Linked DNA regions of Alicycliphilus denitrificans K601. The protein of the gene in region 1 interacts with the protein of each later gene in a pairwise test. Links are inferred from orthologs where the notes say so. Each region holds a gene or a part of one and is shown on either strand. Other genes may lie near its edges. The genes, in order: ALIDE2_RS16150 and grxD.

Evidence for each region.
Region 2: the proteins of ALIDE2_RS16150 (region 1) and grxD interact in binary tests that used the Escherichia coli proteins (3 or more experiments, as listed by UniProt). The link is inferred for Alicycliphilus denitrificans K601 from one-to-one orthologs.

The regions. Positions count from the first base shown.
Region 1 is NC_015422.1:3,396,495-3,399,806, forward strand. The notes cover bases 58-3,056. They hold ALIDE2_RS16150 (BolA family protein), read left to right. Parts: upstream 58-1,417; coding sequence 1,418-1,696; downstream 1,697-3,056. Other genes in these bases: ALIDE2_RS16135 (protein adenylyltransferase SelO), read left to right, coding at 58-457; msrB (peptide-methionine (R)-S-oxide reductase MsrB), read left to right, coding at 454-867; ALIDE2_RS16145 (septation protein A), read left to right, coding at 864-1,421; ALIDE2_RS16155 (peptidylprolyl isomerase), read left to right, coding at 1,763-2,548; ALIDE2_RS16160 (LapA family protein), read left to right, coding at 2,754-3,056. Also shown: more of ALIDE2_RS16135, read left to right, coding at 1-57; more of ALIDE2_RS16160, read left to right, coding at 3,057-3,065; more of lapB, read left to right, coding at 3,057-3,312. UniProt on the Escherichia coli protein: Transcriptional regulator that plays an important role in general stress response. Has many effects on cell morphology, cell growth and cell division. Acts by regulating the transcription of many genes, including dacA (PBP-5), dacC (PBP-6), ampC and mreB.
Region 2 is NC_015422.1:936,637-939,747, reverse strand. Bases 314-3,111 are described here. They hold grxD (Grx4 family monothiol glutaredoxin), read left to right. Parts: upstream 314-1,445; coding sequence 1,446-1,778; downstream 1,779-3,111. Other genes in these bases: paeA (polyamine export protein PaeA), read left to right, coding at 2,970-3,111; ALIDE2_RS04475 (AAA family ATPase), read left to right, coding at 1,919-2,926; prmC (peptide chain release factor N(5)-glutamine methyltransferase), read left to right, coding at 544-1,389; prfA (peptide chain release factor 1), read left to right, coding at 314-500. Also shown: more of prfA, read left to right, coding at 1-313. UniProt on the Escherichia coli protein: Monothiol glutaredoxin involved in the biogenesis of iron-sulfur clusters.

The DNA.
Region 1 (3,312 bases):
GCGCATGCGCGCCAAGCTCGGGCTGCAGCAGCCGCGCGAGGGCGACGGCGCGCTGGTCGACGCCCTGCTGCGCCTGCTGGCCGCGGGCCGCGTGGACTACACCATCTTCTGGCGCCGCCTGTCGCACGCCGTGGCCGCGGGCGACTTCGAACCCGTGCGCGACCTGTTCGCCGACCGCGCCGCCTTCGACGCCTGGTTGCTATCCTATGAGGAGCTGCTGGCGCTTGAGGATCAAGCGCTAGTGGCCGATTTGATGCTCAATACCAATCCGGGCTTCGTGCTGCGCAACCACCTGGGCGAGCAGGCCATACGCGCCGCGAAACTCGGCGACTTTTCCGAACTCCAAACCCTGCAGAAGCTGCTGGCGCGGCCATTCGACGAGCATCCGGGGCACGAGGCCCATGCCGGCTTTCCGCCCGAGTGGGCGTCCACCATCTCCATCAGCTGCTCCTCATGACCTACCCCATCCAGAAAACCGACGCCGAATGGCAAGCCCTGCTGCGCGAGAAGGGCGCCGAGCCCGGCGCCTTCGAGGTCACGCGCCACGCCGCCACCGAGCGCCCCTTCACCGGCAAGTACGAAGGGCACTGGGCCGACGGCAGCTACCGCTGCATCTGCTGCGGTGCCAAGCTGTTCGATTCGGAGACCAAGTTCGACGCGGGCTGCGGCTGGCCCAGCTTCTGGCGCGCCGTGCCCGGCGCCATCCGCGAGATCGAGGACCACAGCCACGGCATGCTGCGCACCGAGACCGTGTGTGCACAATGCGGTGCCCACCTGGGCCATGTGTTTCCCGACGGCCCGGGCCCCACGGGCCTGCGCTACTGCATGAATTCCGCCTCGCTCGACTTCGACCCCCCGGCGCCATGAAACTGCTCATCGACTTCTTCCCCATCATCCTGTTCTTCGCCGCGTTCAAGGTCTGGGGCATCTACGTGGCCACGGGCGTGGCCATCGCCGCCACCGTGGCGCAGATCGCCTATATCCACGTCAGGCACGGCAAGGTCGAGCCCATGCAGTGGCTCAGCCTGGGGGTGATCGTGGTGTTCGGCGGCGCCACGCTGCTGGCGCACAGCGAGACCTTCATCAAGTGGAAGCCCACCGTGCTGTACTGGCTCATGGGCGGCACGCTGCTCGTCGGCCAACTGGTGTTCCGCAAGAACTTCATCCAGTCGCTCATGGGCAAGCAGATCGAGCTGCCCGCCCCCGTATGGCGCCAGCTCAACTGGGCCTGGACCACCTTCTTCGCCGCCATGGGCCTGCTCAACCTCTGGGTGGCCTACCGCTTCGACACCGACACCTGGGTGAACTTCAAGCTTTTTGGCGGCCTGGGGCTGATGTTCGCCTTCGTCATCGCCCAGGCCCTGTTCCTGAGTCGCCACATGAAGGAAGGCGACGCCGCACCCGAGGACTCGCAACCATGACCGCAACGACTCCCGTCTCCGTCACCGCCGAAGCCATGGCCGAGCGCCTGCGCGCTACGCTGGCCCCCACCCGGCTCGAAGTGCTGGACGAAAGCTGGCAGCACGAAGGGCATGCGGGCGCCAATGGCACGGGCTTCGGCACACACTTTCGCGTACGCATCGCGTCCCCCCTGTTCGCCGGAAAGCGCAAGGTGGCGCAGCACCGGCTTGTGTATGATGCGCTACAGATTTTCATCGACCATGGCGCGCACGCCATCGCCATTGAAACTCTCTGACACCGCCAGACTCCAACGGCTTGCGTGCCAGTTGCCCGCAAACCCATTTCTATCCGTGGATTCCCAATGAAGAAACAGCTTTTGTCCGGCCTCGTGGCCGCCGCCATGCTGGGCACGATGGCCTTGCCCGTCGCCGCGCAAAACATCGCCATCGTCAATGGCAAGGCCGTCCCCAAGGAGCGCGCCGAGGCCCTGAAGCAGCAGGTGGAGCGCGCCGGCCGTCCCGTCACCCCCGAGATGGAGAACCAGATCAAGGAAGAAGTGGTCGCCCGCGAGATCTTCATGCAGGAGGCGCAAAAGCGCGGCCTGGAAGGCACGGCCGACTACAAGACCCAGATGGAGCTGGCGCGCCAGACCATCCTGATCCGCGAGCTGTTCGTCGACTTCCAGAAGAACAACCCCGTGACCGACGCCGAGATCCAGGCCGAGTACGACAAGTTCGTGGCCGCCAACGCCGGCAAGGAATACAAGGCCAGCCACATCCTGGTCGCCAAGGAGGACGAGGCCAAGTCCATCATCGCCTCGATCAAGAAGGGCGCGAAGTTCGAGGACATCGCCAAGAAGCAGTCCAAGGACCCCGGGTCCGGCGCCCGCGGCGGCGACCTGGACTGGGCCAACCCCGGCAGCTACGTGCCCGAGTTCACCGAGGCCCTGGTCAAGCTCGAAAAGGGCAAGATGACCCAGACCCCCGTGAAGAGCCAGTTCGGCTGGCACGTCATCCGCCTGGACGACGTGCGCGACGCCCAGCTGCCCAAGCTCGACGAGGTCAAGCCCCAGATCGCCCAGCAGCTGCAGCAGCAGAAGCTCGCCAAGTTCCAGGAAGACCTGCGCGCCAAGGCCAAGGTGGAGTGACCGCCGGGCCACGCGCCCCGCACGGCAGAACGCGGCCCCCGGCCGCGTTTTTTCATTCAGGGCCGCAGCGGTCCGCGGCACTCATCAAACCATAGCTGCCAGCGCTTGCCTGGCGGGTGCTGCGGCCATTTTTCCCTGATATCCGGCGCCGGGCGCCCACAGGGGGGCTCAGCCCGTAGAATCTCGCCCATCACCGGGGAGACACATGAAATACCTCCTGTGGCTGCTCAAGGCAGCCATTTTTTTCACTCTGTTCGCCTTCGCGCTGAACAACCAGCAGGACGCCACGGTGCACTTCTTCTTCGGCACCCGCTGGACGGCGCCGGCCGTGCTGATCGTGCTCTCGGCCTTCACGCTGGGCGTGGTCGTCGGCGTGCTGGGCATGGTGCCGCGCTGGTGGCGCCACCGCAGCGCCGCGCGCCGCGCCCAGGCCGCCGCGCAAGAGCCCTCCCCCGCCGCGCCGGCGCAGCCCCCGGCCGAGCCCACCATGCCCCAGACGCCCATCGATGGAATTTGATCCCACCTGGCTGCTGCTCGGCCTGCCCCTGGCCTTCGGACTGGGCTGGCTGGCCTCGCGCCTGGACCTGCGCCAGATGCGCGAGGAAAACCGGCGCGCGCCCAAGGCCTACTTCAAGGGCCTGAACTACCTGCTCAACGAACAGCAGGACCAGGCGATCGACGCCTTCATCGAGGCCGTGCAGAACGACCCCGACACCACGGAACTGCACTTCGCTCTGGGCAACCTGTTCCGCCGCCGCGGCGAA
Region 2 (3,111 bases), 2.5 Mb from region 1 along the record:
GCATCCACACCAGTGCCTGCACCGTGGCCGTCATGCCCGAGCCCGACGAGGCCCAGGCCATCACACTCAACCCCGCCGACCTGCGCATCGACACCTTCCGCGCCAGCGGCGCGGGCGGCCAGCACATCAACAAGACCGACTCCGCCGTGCGCGTGGTGCACCTCCCCACCGGCATCGTCGCCGAATGCCAGGACGGGCGCAGCCAGCACGCCAACAAGGCCAAGGCCCTGCAGGTGCTGCAGGCGCGCATCCAGGAAAAGGAGCGCAGCGAGCGCGCCGCCAAGGAGGCGGCGCTGCGCAAGGGGCTCATCGGCAGCGGCGACCGCAGCGACCGCATCCGCACCTACAACTTCCCGCAGGGCCGGCTCACCGACCACCGCATCAACCTCACGCTCTACAAGCTGCTGGCCGTCATGGAAGGCGACCTGGGCGAAGTGCTGCAGGCCCTGCAGCACGCGCGCGAGGCCGAGCTGCTGGCCGAGCTCGAAACCGCGGTTTGAGCAAAATCGGCCTCCAGCGCCCGCCAGACAAGCGCAAACAGCTATGGATGGAATAGCAACCATCGCCCAGGCGCTCGCACGGGCGCAGGCCCGGGGCCTGGCGCGCATCGACGCGCAGATGCTGCTGCTGCACGCGCTGGGCCGCCCCACCGGCGACCGCGCCTGGCTGCTCGCGCACGACACCGACCCGCTGGACGCGCCCGCCCTGGCCCGCTACCAGGCGCTGTGCGCGCGCCGCGCGGCTGGCGAACCCGTGGCCTACCTCACGGGCAGCAAGGAGTTCTACGGCCTGCCCCTGCGGGTGGACGCCCGCGTGCTCGACCCGCGCCCCGACACCGAGATCCTCGTGGACTGGGCGCTGGAGCTGCTCGCCCCCCTGCCCGCCCCGCGCGTGGCCGACCTGGGCACCGGCAGCGGCGCCATCGCCCTGGCGCTGCAGCACGCGCGCCCCGACGCCCGGGTGCTGGCCGTGGACGCCAGCGCCGGCGCCCTGGCCGTGGCCCGCGCCAACGCCGAGCGGCTGGGCCTGCCCGTGCGGTTCGTGCAGGCCGACTGGCTCGCGGGCATCGCCGGGCCGTTCGACGCCATCGTGAGCAACCCGCCCTACATCCCCGCGCAGGACCCGCACCTGGCCGCGCTCGCGCACGAACCCCTCTCGGCCCTGGCCAGCGGCGCCGACGGGCTGGACGACATCCGCGCCATCGCCGCCCAGGCGCCCGCGCTGCTCGCGCCCGGCGGCTGGCTGCTGCTGGAGCACGGCTGGGACCAGGCCGGCGCCGTTCAGGCGCTGCTGCGCGCCGCGGGCCTGGCCCGGGTCCAGAGCCGCGACGACCTGGCCGGCATAGCCCGATGCACAGGCGGGTCAATGCCCGCGGCTGGCCGGCAGTGAAATAATCCCGAGTTACCGCCCTGCCCCAGGGCCCCTCTTCCAGGAGTACACACCCTATGAGCGACGTCCAGCAACGCATCGACCAACTGGTCAAATCCAACGACATCCTGCTGTTCATGAAAGGCAACGCCAGCTTTCCCATGTGCGGCTTCTCGGGCCGCGCCGTCCAGATCCTCAAGGCCTGCGGCGTCGATCCCAAGGACATCGCCGCCGTGAACGTGCTGGAGGACGACGAGATCCGCCAGGGCATCAAGGACTACAGCAACTGGCCCACGATCCCTCAGCTCTACGTGAAGGGCGAATTCATCGGCGGCTCGGACATCATGATGGAGATGTACGAGTCTGGCGAGCTGCAGCAGGTGCTGGGCACCCAGCAGCAGGCCGGCTGAACCCTTCCCCGCGCGCAGGAACCAACCGCTCTCCGGAGCGGTTTTTTCTGCCCGGCGAATGCGGGATTGTTCCGACAAACGGCCGGCGCGCGCCGTGCTTGAATCATTGCGTGTATTGCTTGGGAATCAGGAAACGTGCCATGACCAGTCACAGCCTCGTCCCCCAAACCTCTGGCCTGTCGCTGCCGGTGGCGCAGATGCGCAGCGTGTTCCACCCCGGCGACGTCGAGCGCAGGCTCGCGCGCCTGCAGGAAGCGGGCAGCCAGCGCGAATACGAGAACCTGCGCGTCGTCTATGAACGCATGCTCGAACGCGGCCCCGAGCGCTTCCAGGTCAAGCCCTCGGGCGTGCCCGACATGGTGCCGCTCTACGAGCACCTGCCCAACTTCACCGATGTGCTCGACGACGTGAAGCGCCACGTCGCCCTGGCGCAGGACAGCCGCGACGGGCTGGAGGTCACGCCCATGCTGCTGCTGGGCCCGCCCGGCATCGGCAAGACGCACTTCGCGCGCCAGCTCGCCGAGCTGCTGGGCACGGGCATGAGCCTCGTGCCCATGAGCTCGATGACGGCGGGCTGGCTCCTCTCGGGCGCATCGTCCCAGTGGAAGGGCGCGCGCCCCGGCAAGGTGTTCGAGGCGCTGGTCGAGGGCGAGTACGCCAACCCCGTGATCGTGGTCGACGAGATCGACAAGGCCGCGGGCGACGCGCAGTACGACCCGCTGGGCGCGCTCTACGGCCTGCTGGAGCACGACACCGCACAGAGCTTCACCGACGAATTCGCCGAGGTCGCCATCGACGCGAGCCAGGTCATCTGGATCACCACGGCCAACGACGAGCGCGGCATTCCCGAGCCCATCCTCAACCGCATGAACGTGTTCCAGGTGCAGGCGCCCACGCCGAGCCAGGCCCGCGCTATCGCGCTGAACCTGTACCACGGCATACGCGCGGGCCACGACTGGGGGCGGCTGGTCGATCCCGAGCCGCAGCCGGCCGTGCTCGACCTGCTGGCGCAGATGCCGCCGCGCGAGATGCGCCGCGCACTCATGACCGGCTTCGGCAACGCGCGGCTGGCCCGCCGCTCCACCGTCGAGGCGGACGACCTGCCGCGCGCGGCTGGCGCCAAGGGGCGCATCGGGTTCATGCAATAGGCGCAGGGCCGGGGCTGCGCGCCGCTACACTCGGCGCCATCCCATGACCCTGACCGAAAGCCTCTTCATCATTGGCCTGCTGATCGCGGCCAGCGCGTTTTTCTCGGTGGCGGAGATCTCCCTGGCGGCCTCGCGGCGCCTGCGCCTGCGCCAGATGGCCGACGAGGGCGACGCCCGCGCCGCGC